DNA from 2 places in the Mesorhizobium sp. CA5 genome. Region 1 is predicted to be linked to the other one. Evidence: riboswitches for the same ligand, from Rfam matches in the RefSeq annotation. Region 1 holds a riboswitch; the other holds the start of a gene.
The links. Region 1 has a riboswitch for thiamine pyrophosphate ahead of LB529_RS01840 (Ykof family thiamine-binding protein). Riboswitches for the same ligand answer to the same signal wherever they lie in the genome.
Positions count from the first base shown of each region.

Region 1 (6,506 bases):
CTAACGTCGCGAACCGGTTCGACATGGCTCTCATGAATGACCTGCGTGATCTGCGTCCTCTGTTCCACCGTCACGTTATTGATCGACGCCGTCTTGTTCTGGTCGGTCTCGACGTTGGTGTTGCCCTGGGCGTTCTGCTGGGTGGTCGTACCGGTCTTGCCCTGCGCGTTCTGCTCAGTCTGCATCTTGGTGGTGCCCTGAGCGTTCTGCTCGGTGGTCGTGCCGGTCTTACCCTGAGCCTGCTGGTCGGTCTGGGTCTTCGTCTTGTTCTGGGCATTCTGCTGGGTGGTCGTACCGGTCTTGCCCTGGGCGTTCTGCTCAGTCTGCATCTTGGTGGTGCCCTGGGCGTTCTGTTCGGTGCTGGTGCCAGTCTTGCCCTGCGCCTGCTGCTTCTTCTTCAGCTGTGTGTTGTCCTGGGCGTTCTGGTCAGTGTTGGCGCCTGACTGACCCTGAGCCTGCTCTTCGGTCTTCATCTTGGTCTTGCCTTGAGCCTGCTCTTCGGTGTTTGCGCCAGCCTTGCCCTGGGCGTTCTGCTGGGTTTGCGACTTCATCTCACCCTGAGCCTGGCCGCCCGCCTTGCCGCCCTTTTGGCAATCGGCCGTCCCGGCCGTGCAATTATTGTCGCCGCCGCTCGGCTGCGCGGACTCGGTCTGCGCCATCGCGGCGCCGCAACCGACGCCGAGCGCGATCATGCTTGTGATCAGCAGATGTTTCATTGGATTTTCTCCTCGGAAAGTCGGTCCCTTCGCATGGGTAACCCAGCCCGAAACGCATTGTTCCGAAATTGGTGCCACGGTCGGAAGCGATGGTCGCGGAACACGGCGGCGGTTGTTTTTGCAGGCACCGGTCCAGTTTTGCAGGAACAAGGGTAGGCGAACGGCGTTACGGCAATGCCGACCCGCTGTGGAAAATCGCAGGCGCAGCATTCAGGCGATTCGATTCAGATCCACATAGGAGAGACGACCAATGAAAATGCACCTCACCTCCGCCGCCGCTGGCTTCCTGCTGCTTGCTGGTATCGGCGCGGCTGCCGCGCAGGATGTCGTGATCGCGCCGGAGCAGGAAACCGTGATCAAGGAATACGTGCATAAACAGCCGTTGGCCTCGGTGAAGGTTCCGGGCGTCGAGCTGAATATCGGCAGCACGCTTCCCGACACGGTCGAATTACATGAAGTGCCCAACGTCAAATACCGTTACGTCGTCGTCGATAACCGGACGGTGATCGTCGACCCCGGTACCCGCAAGATCGTCAAGGTCCTCGATTGATCGATAGCGCATCAAATCGGATGGCCCGCCGCCTGGTTACGGCGACGGGCCATTAACCGATTATTATTTTGTTACCATGTGCTAACGGAACCTTCCCTCAGCGCTTGAGTTACCGGCTCTGGTTCACGTTGTCTCATAGACAACACAAACCAGTGGCAACGTGAAAATACGGGCGGTGGCGAACAGTACGGCGGGGCGAGGAGGAGTTTACCAACATGTCGAAACGAGAAATCGGAACATCCCGTTCGCTCGGGATGCGTGTTGCCCATCTCAAAGCCAGGATGCAAGACGCCCGGATCACCGAGCATGAAATGAAGGCTTTCCAGAAGGTCGCGGCGATCATGGGGGGCGGCGAGGGCTCCCTACGCATTGAGGCCGACGATCTGATCGCTGCGTCCTTCGTTGCCGAGGCGCTGGGCGAATCGGCACCGAACTGACAGCGGCTACCAGTCGAGATCCCGGATCGTTTCAGCCCGACCGTCAGCCGGGAAGGCGGCGGTCGGCAGGCACGATGGACGCCAGGAGGCGCCGAGCTTCCTCCCAGGATCGGCCGGCAAATCCCAAAACTTGCATAACAACGCCGATCACCTTGCAGGACAACGCCGATCACATGGTGTGCCGAACGCGTCGAGGCTGGGCCTAGCCAGGCACGTGCCGGTTTGGTGCCCGGCTTTCGCGTGCCCGGATTCGCCTGATCTTTGCTTCGCGCAGCACCGCGACGGGATCGGCGCCCGTCCATTCGATCCCGGCCTTCCGCGCGAAGACCAGGAACGCCTGTCGCGCCTTGTCCAGATCGATCTCTCCGCTCCGCGCCGCCTCACAGGCGCGGAATGCATTGGCGTAGCTGCCGCCCCGCATGGCCTGGGGCCATTCCTTGAGAAAGTTCTGCATCGCGGTAAGAGAGGCGATCTCGCGCTTGAAGCCGGCACCCACCGCGATGGCCACGGGGGGGCGAAGTTCGATGTCGCTTCTGATGGAGCCTTCCTGCATGACTGCGGCATCCTTAGGATTTCAAAGACTTGGGCAGTTTCAATGCCTTCCAAATGCGGAGCCGATGCGAAGGTTCCGCCAAATCATTTAGTCGCCGCTGACGGAACAACACCCTGCCGGCGGCGTTTGCCCCGGGAGCTCCCATGTTCGACCTGCTCGTGTTTCCGCCCCTGCGGAGGCAGGGCGGAGCTCACCAACGCAACAGGAGAGAAACGATGAAAACCACCCTCATTCCAGCTGTCGCCGGCTTGGCTCTGATGGCCGGCATCGGCATCGCGGCCGCGGACGAGGTGATCGTCACCCCCGAGCAGCAGACCGTGGTCAAGGAATATGTTCACAAGCATCCGATCGCCTCGGTCAATGTGCTCGGCCTTGAGCTTGGCGTCGGCTCGACCGTGCCTGACACCGTCGAGTTGCAGCAGGTTCCGGACGTCCAGTACCGCTATGCGGTCGTCAACGACCATACCGTGCTGATCGATCCCGGCACGCGCCGCGTTGTTCAGGTGATCGAGTAGATCCAGCCCTGGAAGAGCCCGATCCTCCGAAGCACTGGACAAGGATCGGGCTCTTTTCGCATCCGGGCATAAGGCCTAAGATAGGGCAGTGGTTTGGGAGGCAACGAAGCGCGGAAGGAGTCGTTGCCATGCATCATCCACACGTCGAATCACCTGACATCGCACGCCAAGTCGACAAGCTTTTGGCCGAACATAGGACTGGCCTGCTGTCGATGCACGAGGCGATTACCCTGCTGCGCCAGCGCACGGGGACCGACCGCTCTGACGCGGATTTAGCCGGATTGATTACAAAAAAGGCAGCGCATCTGGGCATCGCGGTCGTCACCGACGGACACTGAGCGAAATTGCCGTCCAGGTCGGTCGCTTGTTCGTGATACCGAAGACGACACGCGAAAATTCGGCTAATGTTCGCGCCGGGGAACCGTCCCAACATCAGGAGGCGACAGTGACGGACGACAGGCACGAACGCATTCGCCAGCGCGCGCACGAGATCTGGGAGCAGACCGGCCGGCCCGAAGGCGCTCATAAGGAGCATTGGGACCAGGCGACGGCCGAAGTCGATGCGGCCGGCAAGCCGAAAGCCAAGAGCCCGAAAAAGGCCGCCGCCGCCAAGGCCGACAAGCCGAAAGCGGCCAAGGCGGAGAAGCCCGCCAAGGGCCCGGCCAAGGCAAAGTCCCCCGCCAAGAAGACCAAGGGCTGACCGCCAGCCAAGGCCTGCACCCCTTTCCACCGGATCATGTGACGGTGCGACGCTCCGTGTGAGAACTGTGCCCGGAGGCTATACCGACCATACGCAAAGCCGTCTTGATCATGACCATGTCGGTCGACGGATATGTCGTAGGGCCGGTAGGAATGTCGACGGGCGGTTTTCCTGAACGGCAGAGCTCAAGCGGTGGAAGCTCGATCGCATCAGTCGCGCTGGCACACATCATGGACCGCGTGAGTTACGAGGAAATGGGGCCGTACTGGCAAAAATCCGCGGATGCCTATGCCGCGCCGATGAACGACATCCCCAAGGTCGTGTTTTCGAAAACACTGAAAGAGGCGACTTGGCCAGAGTCCACTAAAGGTGACCTGCACGAGGAAATCGCTAAATTGAAAAAGCAACCCGGCGGCGAAATCATTGCATGGGGCGGCGCAGTGTTCGCTCAGGCGCTGTCGAAGGCAGGGCTGATGAGTATATCATCCTGACTCGGCCGATCGCCTATGGCGGTGGCAAACCGCTATTCAGCGGTTTGACGGACGCGCTCAGGCTAAATGTCCTCGTGACGGCCGCTTACGATAATGGCACCATGCTTCGCATCTACGCTCCCCGCTGAACTGTCACGACCTCTGAGCGAAGGCTTCGACCATGGCGGCCGGCTGACCGGCACGCTCGGCATCGCTGCCGCCAGCAGCCAGGCCGGCGGCATGCGGGTTGCAATTAAGCTATAAGAGGAGGCTATCGCGTCCCTTGTTTTCCGGCGTATCGCGCGACCGCGCAGAGGAAGGCAAGCGCTGCCATGTCGCAAGCTGCGCGTGACGGCGACGGACCTTTGGCGAAAAGGACCGCGTCGGCAACCGGGACCGTCAGGCCATGCTTGCGGGCGAATGAAGTGACTTCGTAGGGCTGATCGTCAGACTGTATGCCGATGTCGATTTGTTGGTCCATCAAAACGAATTCCTCCCTGCTATACGGCTTTACCCTCCTTCGCCTGCGCAGAATTAACGCCCGGCCCCTCGCCCGCGTCCACCAATTGGCGATTGTGTGAAACGATGCATTTTTCGAGGCTTAGAGCCAAGGGTTGCAGCGACATGATTGTTCGCGTCGCTGGCGGCCTTGGAGTTCCTTCCCTTCTCTAACGAAAGAGATCAGAACGCTCACCACGCATCGCTCGATCGGGCAAACCTGACCCCCGCGGCGATCATCGCGCTTTCGCATTCGCTGATCAGCCTGAGGTTGCGCAAATACCGCGCCGCCGTTTCCGGCAGCCAGGCGGCACAGGCCTCGACATAGGCGCGGCCATGCACCAGCGCGCCGGTCGAAAGCCGCTCCTCCTTTTCGGCGATCACCTTCAGATATTGGCGGATGAAGCGGATGTCGTCGGCGATGTCCTGGCTGGCCACGCGCCAGGCGCCGGCAAGGCGTTCGCGCTCGGCGAGCGGCAAAGGCGACAACAACGGATGGGAGAGGTCGGCAAAAGCGGCATGGTTCGCGGTGTTCAAGTAAATCCCCTCAAAGGAAGGGAAGTATCGTACTTTACGTACGAAAAGCAATCAAGCGAGATTCGTACAATTTGAACGACAAAATAGGTTAGATAAAACGGTTATAACCATCGGCATCTCCCATAGGGAGATGGGCGCCTGGCCCAACTGACACCGCAAAAAACCGCTTTCCCAGCACCGTAAACAGTGCTTTAACCCCGCCATCCACAGGGGTGCTCCGTACGGTCGGGGCTGAGATGGTGGCGGCAAGCCTCCGGACCCTAAAGCTGATCTGGATAATACCAGCGGAGCGAGGCGGGCCATGTTTTCCGGCGCACAGATTTCCCTTTATCCCATGGCCGACGATTTCGTCGGCGTGATCCTTGGCGCGCTTGGCGCGCTCGATCCTTACCGCGACAGGCTGAGGATCGAAACCGACGATATCTCGACGCTGCTGGTCGGGCCGCCCGAGGTGCTGTTCCCAGCCATGCGCGACCTGTTCGTGGCGGCCGCCAAAAGCGGCAGGCACTGTGTTCTGTCGGCAGCCGTCTCGCGCGGCTGCCCCGGCGAGCCGGATGACCCGATCTGCCGCTCCGAGGAGATCGGCGGCCCGGCGATCCCGCTCGACGACCGCAAGCGCGCCGCGCTGCGCGCCGTCGGGGCCACGCTTTCGACCAACCAGCCGGTGGCGGCGCAATTCTCGCTCTGTGTGATGGGCACCGGCGACCACATGGACGAGATCTATGGCTGCATCGATTTCCTGAAACAGTCGGGCGTCTTCGAACGCTCCAAGCATTTTTGCACCAAGCTGCGCGGCGACGCCGGCGCGGTGTTCGCCACGCTGAACGAAGCCTTCTGCCGCTTCGGGCCGGGCGCCGGTCACGTGACGCTCGACATCACCATTTCGGCGAACAGCCCGACCGCGGCTTGAGCGCAAGCTCGATCTATCGAGGTAGATGTCGTGGCTGTTTGGCTTGATCCATCGCGTGGGGGAGATGCCCCCAGTCCCATCTCGCAGGAGAGAGGGGAACCTTCGGCGATTGGCGAAGGCAGAGGTGACGGCGAATCTCCCCCCTTGCGGGGGAGATGCCCGGCAGGGCAGACGGGGGTGCTGTCCCGCCGGCCTCTCAACTGGTTGCGCGCGCGGCGTTCGCCAATTGCTTTCGCACAACTTTCGAAAGCTGGCGTTCCTTCGCGCCCCCCTCCATCTCCCCCTCAAGGGGGGAGATCAGCTGTAGCGTCCGCCATCGCCAAGATCTTCCCCGCTGCCCTCGCATTCGCTCTCCTTCTCGTCGCTTGGGAGCTCTACGCCCGCCTTGGCGGCATCGCCCCTACCGTGCTCCCTACACCCTCGCGCGTGCTGGCGCAGGCCTGGGAGAACCGGGCGGCGCTGGCCGACAACACGCTTCCCACCATCCGCGCCACGCTGGCGGGCTTTGCATGCTCGCTCGTTGCCGCCTTCATCCTCTCGGCGCTGGTTGACTTCTTTGCCCCCTTGCGCCGCGCGCTGTTCCCGCTCCTGATCGCCAGCCAGACCTTGCCGCTGGTGGC
Region 1 is NZ_JAIUHJ010000001.1:322,718-329,223, forward strand. It holds gene LB529_RS01795 (DUF1236 domain-containing protein) at 1-716, opposite strand, end outside; gene LB529_RS01800 (DUF1236 domain-containing protein) at 967-1,266, shown strand; gene LB529_RS01805 (hypothetical protein) at 1,482-1,703, shown strand; gene LB529_RS01810 (DUF982 domain-containing protein) at 1,906-2,256, opposite strand; gene LB529_RS01815 (DUF1236 domain-containing protein) at 2,472-2,771, shown strand; gene LB529_RS01820 (hypothetical protein) at 2,900-3,109, shown strand; gene LB529_RS01825 (DUF2934 domain-containing protein) at 3,217-3,471, shown strand; gene LB529_RS01830 (dihydrofolate reductase family protein) at 3,576-3,962, shown strand; gene LB529_RS01835 (hypothetical protein) at 4,632-4,976, opposite strand; TPP riboswitch at 5,175-5,287, shown strand; gene LB529_RS01840 (Ykof family thiamine-binding protein) at 5,278-5,886, shown strand; gene LB529_RS01845 (ABC transporter permease) at 6,202-6,506, shown strand, end outside.

Region 2 (6,506 bases), on a different contig from region 1:
CACCCCGAGCCCCGCGGCGGCGGATCTGACAGCGGCAGCACCGACGGTGACAGCACCGGCAGCACCGACTCCGGCAGCACCGACACTGGAAGCACCGGCAGCACTGACTCCGGCAGCACCGGCAGCACTGATTCCGGCGGCACTGATACTGGCAGCACCGGCGGCTCTGACGGGATCAGATAGCAGCATCGATGGCGTGGACGCAGCCAGCCGAACGGCAGCGTCGAGAGAGCATGATCCCGATAAGTGGGAACCGGTTTCGGACGACATCATGCTCCAACAAGGATCGTGATGGCGATTCAACGAAACGCCGTCACCATCAAGCGGCCGCCGGAAAGCGGGGTGTCGGTCTTATTTGTCGGTGACGATCTTGACCTTGTCGCCGGACGACACAGTCGCGCCCGGCGACATGGCGTTGAGCACGCGGAACAGATCGAGCTTGCGGTCGACGCCGACCATCTGCGCGGCGAGCGAGCCCATGGTCTGGCCGGCCTGGACGGTGACGACCCGAATATGCAGCGGCTTCAGCGCCGCCTTCTCGGCCGGGCTCAGCACGCGGAAGGAACCGCTGACCGAGCGCGCCACCGGGTCCAGCGAAGTGCTGGCCGAGGGCGCGGCCGTCAGCAGCCTGTAGACCTGGCCGCCGGCGCGGATCACCGCGATGTCGAACTGCCAGCCTTGCGCGCTGGCATGCGCCGTCGCCGCATCGTTGCCGTTGATCGTGTCCTGGCGCACGCTGGCGTCTTCCAGCCCCGCTACCCAGCCGCTGCGGATGTAATCGGTGAGCGAGACGGACTTGTCGATCGCCACGCCGTCGAAGCGGATGGCGATGTCGCCCGGCCCGGTCGCGGTCACGGCGGCCGCCGAATTGTCGATGACGAAACCGTCCGGCACGGTGAACGAGACGCCGAGATTGGGATGCATGAAGGTCTGGCCGCGCACATAGCCTTCTTCCGGCGTGTCGCCGTAAAGCAGGCCGTCTATGCCGGCCAGAAATGCGTCGCGGTCGCGCGTGCCGACGCCGGGCGGGCCGAAATTGCGCGCCAGCCGCTGCGCCAATTCGATACGCTGCGGCGTGTTCGGGTGCGTCGCCAGAAAGTCGAGGCTGGCGTCGGTGGCGCCGCTCACCGAGCGGAAATCCGTATAGGCCGACATCGACTGCAGGAAGCGGCCGGCGGCATAGGGATCATAGCCCGCCTCGCCGATCGACTTGATGCCGATGGCATCGGCCTGCAGTTCCTGGTTGCGCGAGAATTGCGCGAGCCTGAGCTTGCCGCGGATCAGTGCCGCCTTGGCGGTCGGGCTGTCGCCGAGCACATCGGAAACCACCTTGGTCGCCAGGCCCTCCTCGGCTTCGAGCTGCTGCCGCTGCAGGCCGTGATTCGCGGTGACGTGCCCCATCTCATGCGCGATGACGGCGGCAAGCTCGGAGGAATCGTTGGCCAGCGCCAGCAGGCCCCGGGTCACATAGAGATAGCCGCCCGGCAGCGCGAAGGCGTTGACGTTGGGCGAATTGAGGATGGTGATGCGATAGGTCTGGGTCGGGTTGGCCGACACCACCGTCAGATTGCCGACGACCTTGGCCACCATACGTTCGAGCTTTGGGTCGGAATATTCGCCGCCATAGGTGGCCAAGATGCGCGGGTGCTGCGCCTTCGCCATCTCTGCGAGCTTGGCGTTGGCCACGACATTGTCGACGGTGATCGGCTTGTCAGAAGGTTGGAAGCCGCTCTCCTGCACGTCCGGCGGCGTGAACATCTGGCAGCTCGCCAGCACGGCGACGCTCGCCAGCGCGAGAAATCGTGCCAGCGGCTTCATCCACACCTTCTCAGCGCCGCTCGACAGGTCGGCTTCCTTCCAAATCTTTCGGCAAATCACGGTCCAGCCGGACCAGCATGGCCGGACCTAGCCATACTCCCCCGGACAAGGCAAGCAAACGCCGGATCGCCCATTGCCGGTTTGGCCATAAATTATGTCCGCTTCCGGGCAACATGTTGTGATCCGGCAACGGTGCCGCCTCGATCGCCGATATAGCGTCTGAACGCGTCCGGTCCAGACCGATCGAAGAAATCCTCGGCGGGCCCGGCTGCCGCGATCGTGCCTTCGTCGAGAAATGCCACGTCCTGCCCGACGCGGCGCGCATCTTCCGGCTGATGCGTGACGAACAACACCGTCATTTCGCGCTCGGCATGGATCCCAGCCACAAGGTCCAGCATATCGTCGCGCAGCGCCGGGCCGAGCGACGCGAAAGGTTCGTCGAGCAGCAAAACGGGCCGGTCGCGCAGCAGCACGCGCGCCAGCGCCACGCGCTGCCGCTCGCCGCCGGAAAGCTCGCGCGGCAGCCGCTTTTCCTTACCGGCAAGACCAACCCGCGCCAGCGCCTCGGCGACGTCGGCGCGATCGGCGTCGCCGAGTTTCAGCGACGGCGAGCGGCCGAGCCCGACATTGGCTTCGACGGAAAGATGCGCAAACAAATTGTTTTCCTGGAACACCATCGACACCGGCCGCGCCGAAGGCGGCGTGTTTCCGAGACCGACGCCGCCGATCAGGACCTTGCCCGCATCAGGCGCTTCGAAGCCGGCTATCAGATTGAGCAGCGTCGACTTGCCGGAGCCGCTCGGCCCCATGATGGCGGTGATCCTGCTGGCTGCGAATTCGGCGTCGAAGCGGAAGGAAGATTCGCCATAGCTGAACGAAACGCCATCCAGCGCGACGGGGAGGCCCTTTTGCGCGGCGATGCCGTCGATGGTCGTCGTCATGACTTTCCTTCCCGCCCCAGCCAGTCCGCGGCGACCACCAGCATCAGGCAGACGAGGCCGAGCAGCAAGGCAAGCCCCGCGGCGTCGGCTGTCCGGTAGCTGCTCATGCGCGCCAAAAGCAGATAGGGCAAGGTCTGCACGGAATCGCTGCCGAACAGCGCGATCACGCCGAGATCGCCGAGCGACAGCGCCATGGCGAAGGCGAAGCCGGTGGCCAAGGGCCGCCTGAGCGACGGCCAGTCTATCAGGCTGAGCCGGTTCCAGCCGGTTATGCCGAGCGCAAGGCAAAGCCGCTCGTGGCGCTCGCTCGCCGCGTCATAGGCCGGGCGAACAGCGCGGATGGCGAAGGGCATCGCCATCACTGCGTTGACGGCGACGACCATGACCGGCGCGATGGCAAAGACATCGGTGACGTGGCGCAGCGCCAGGAACCAGCCGGCACCGAGCACGATCGGCGGCACGACGAGCACGAAGCCGGCGCCGGTGTCGGCGGCATATTCGAGCAGGCCCATGGCCCCGCCTGCCCGGCGCCGTAGGGCCAGCGCGCGCCGTGCCGCGATCAGCGCCAGTGACAGCGTCACGCTGAGAAGCGCTGCAAGCAGGGCAAGGCCCGCGCTGGTGAGGGTGGCGCGGCGCACCGCTTCCTCGCCTGCCAGCCGGCCGAGATCGGCCTCCAGGCCTGAAAGCAGCGTCGCCGCCATCGGTCCGGCGACGAACAGCAGGGCAAGCATGATGAGGGCGGCATTCAGCGCGCTTTCGATCCGGCCCGCTGAAAGGTAGCGGCGCGGCGCGACCGGCAGATTGGCGTCGCCGACCGTGTTGGCGCCGAGCCGTGTGAGAGCGACGACCACGATGAAGGTCAGCGCGATCTGCAGCAGCGTCAGCACCACGGCGCGCGCGGGATCGAAATCGAAGCGCAGCGCCTGGTAGATGGCGACCTCCAGCGTCGTCGCGGCCGGACCGCCGCCCAGCGTCAGCACGATGGTGAAGGAGGTGATGCAGAGCATGAAGACCAGCCCGGCAATCCCCGGCAGGGCCGCGCGCACCACCGGCCATTCGATCAGCCGGAAGGCCGGCCAGGCACCCATGCCGAGCTGGCTCGCCAGCCGCCACTGGTCGGCGGGAACGGCGCCCAGCGCCTCGAGGAACAGGCGCGTCGCCAAGGGCAGGTTGAAGAAGACATGAGCGACAAGGATGCCGGAGAGGCCGTAGATCCCCGGCCACTCTCCGGCGCCAAGCCGGGCGAAAGCGCCGGCAAAATATCCGGCGCGACCGTAGAGCGCCAAGACGCCGAGCGCGACGACGATCGCCGGCAAGGCCAGCGGCAGGGTGAACGATTGCAGGATCAGGCCGCGACCTGGAAAGGCCGGATGCCTCGACAGAGCGCGCGCCACGAGCAGCGCCGGCGCGACCGACAGCAGCGTCGACAGAGCCGCCTGCCACAGCGTGAAGCGGGCGACGCGCAGGAGATAATTGTCGAAGGCGGCAGCAGCGCCGGAGAGATCGTGCGCGCCTTCGACGGCGAGGCCGGCGAAGGCACCGCCGATGAGGAGGGCGATGGCCGCCAGCGCGACGACGCCGGCGGTGACGCGGGAGTCACGTGCGGAGTGCACGCTGCACATACAGGGTTCGAGTTAACGCATGCCGCGTTCCTTCGCGCCCCCCTCTGTCCTGCCGGACATCTCCCCCTCTTGGGGGGAGATTGGCAGCTTTGGCGTCCCGCTTTTTCCTGCACTGTCGGCGGTTAGCGAAATCGCCGATGAAAGCTGATCTCCCCCCTAGAGGGGGAGATGTCCGGCAGGACAGAGGGGGGCGCCGTAGAACGATCATCCTTCGATCAATTGTCCAAAGTTATTTGCTCATCACCGCCAGCCACTCATCCACCCACGCCTTGCGGTTGGCGGCGACCTCCTGCGGGCTGAACAGCAAGGTCTTGGTCGGCTTGACCAGTTTGTCGAAGGCCGGGTTGAGCGGCTTGTCGGTCTTGCCGGCCGGGAACATCCAGTTGGTTTCCGGAATGACATCCTGGAATTTCGGTCCGGTCATGAAGGCGATGAACTTTTGCGCCAGCGGGTTCTTCGCGCCCGTCATGGTGATGCCGGCAACCTCGATCTGCAGGTATTCGCCTTCCTCGAACGAGGCGGCCTGGTAGCGCTCGGTGTTCTCGGCCACCATATGGTAGGCCGGCGAGGTGGTGTAGGACAGCACCATCGGCGCCTCGCCCTTGGTGAACAGGCCATAGGCCTCGCTCCAGCCCGGCGTCACCGTCAGGACCTTGGTCTTGAGCTTTGCCCAAGCCTCCGGCGCTTTGTCGCCATAGACTGACTTCACCCACAAAAGCAGCCCGAGACCGGGCGTCGAGGTGCGCGGGTCCTGGATGACGATCTTGTCCGTGCCGGCGCCTTCGATCAGCTCCTTCAGGCTCTTCGGCGGGACTTTAAGCTTCTGCGTGTCATAGACGACGGCGAAATAGCCATAGTCGAAAGGCACGAAAGTGTCGTCGCTCCAACTTCCAGGGACGTCGATGGCGGAGACTTCGCCATGCGGCGCGAACAGACCGCTCGACTTGGCGTCGGCGGTGAGATTGGTGTCGAGGCCGAGCACGATGTCGGCCTTGGTGCCGGCGCCTTCGAGCTTGACGCGGTTGAGGAGCGCCACGCCGTCGGCCACCGAGACGAATTCGAGATCGCAGCCGCATTCGGCCTCGAATTCCTTCTTCACCGCCGGGCCGGGACCCCAATCGGCGGTAAAGCTTTCATAGGTATAGACGGTGAGCTTGTCCTTCGCAGCGGCAGGCGCGACGCCCGCCAGAAGCGAAACAAACCCGGTTGCGAGAATGAGATGGGACAGTATTGCGCGCATATCGGCGCCTCCTTCGTTCGAGTGACAAGGAATTGAGGCGCCGGATGGTCCGAAACGTCTAATCCCTCCGCCGGTACAAACCGGATCAGGTTCAGCGGGTTGGCTTGATCGCCTCTCAGCCGGATCACGTCCGGCACCCCGTTAGAGCGTTTCGACAGATAGGCCCGGCCGAAGCGGCGCGCAAGCGGAAGTTTGCCGGTCAGCTAATGTTCGCCCGCAGGCCCGCAACCGAAGCGCACGGCATCCCGCTTCCGTTTCGCCCGACGGGCTGGTAAGGGCGACGGCCATGGGCACATTCACCATCCTGCTTGGCGGCGAGCTTATCCGCACGCCCCGGCTCGAACGCCAGATCGAAGGCTCGCGCGTCATCGCCGCCGATGCCGGCATCGGCCATGCCCGCATGCTTGGACTTGTCCCCGAACTTTGGGTCGGCGATTTCGACTCGGTGCCGGCGAACCTGCCGGATGATCTCGCCGCCGTGCCGCGAAAAGTCTTTCCGGCCGAGAAGGACATGACCGATGGCGAGCTCGCCATAGCGGAAGCGCTTCAGCGTGGCGCCACCAGCCTCGTGTTGGCCGGCGCCTTTGGCGGCAAGCGCGCCGACCATGCCTTCCTGCATCTGGCGCTGGCCGTGCGGCTGGCCGAGGCTGGCACGACCGTGCTGCTGACCAGTGGCGCGCAGGAAGGCGCTCCCATCCTGCGCGGCAAGGCCAGCTTCGACTATGACGACGGCACCTTGTTTTCGGTGCTCAGCTTTTCCGACCTGTCCGGCCTGACGGTCACCGGCGCCAAATGGCCTCTCGACCGGGTCGAGGTGGCGTTCGGTTCCTCGCTCACTATATCAAATGAGGTCAAAGGGCAGCTTGGCATCGCGCTGGAGCGCGG
Region 2 is NZ_JAIUHJ010000020.1:89,952-96,457, reverse strand. It holds gene LB529_RS23330 (caspase family protein) at 1-183, shown strand, start outside; gene LB529_RS23325 (M48 family metalloprotease) at 352-1,818, opposite strand; gene thiQ (thiamine ABC transporter ATP-binding protein) at 1,971-2,759, opposite strand; gene thiP (thiamine/thiamine pyrophosphate ABC transporter permease) at 2,756-4,381, opposite strand; gene thiB (thiamine ABC transporter substrate binding subunit) at 4,611-5,621, opposite strand; TPP riboswitch at 5,667-5,772, opposite strand; gene LB529_RS23305 (thiamine diphosphokinase) at 5,908-6,506, shown strand, end outside.
Region 2: linked by a shared signal. The riboswitch ahead of thiB (thiamine ABC transporter substrate binding subunit) and the one ahead of LB529_RS01840 (Ykof family thiamine-binding protein) in region 1 are both predicted to bind thiamine pyrophosphate.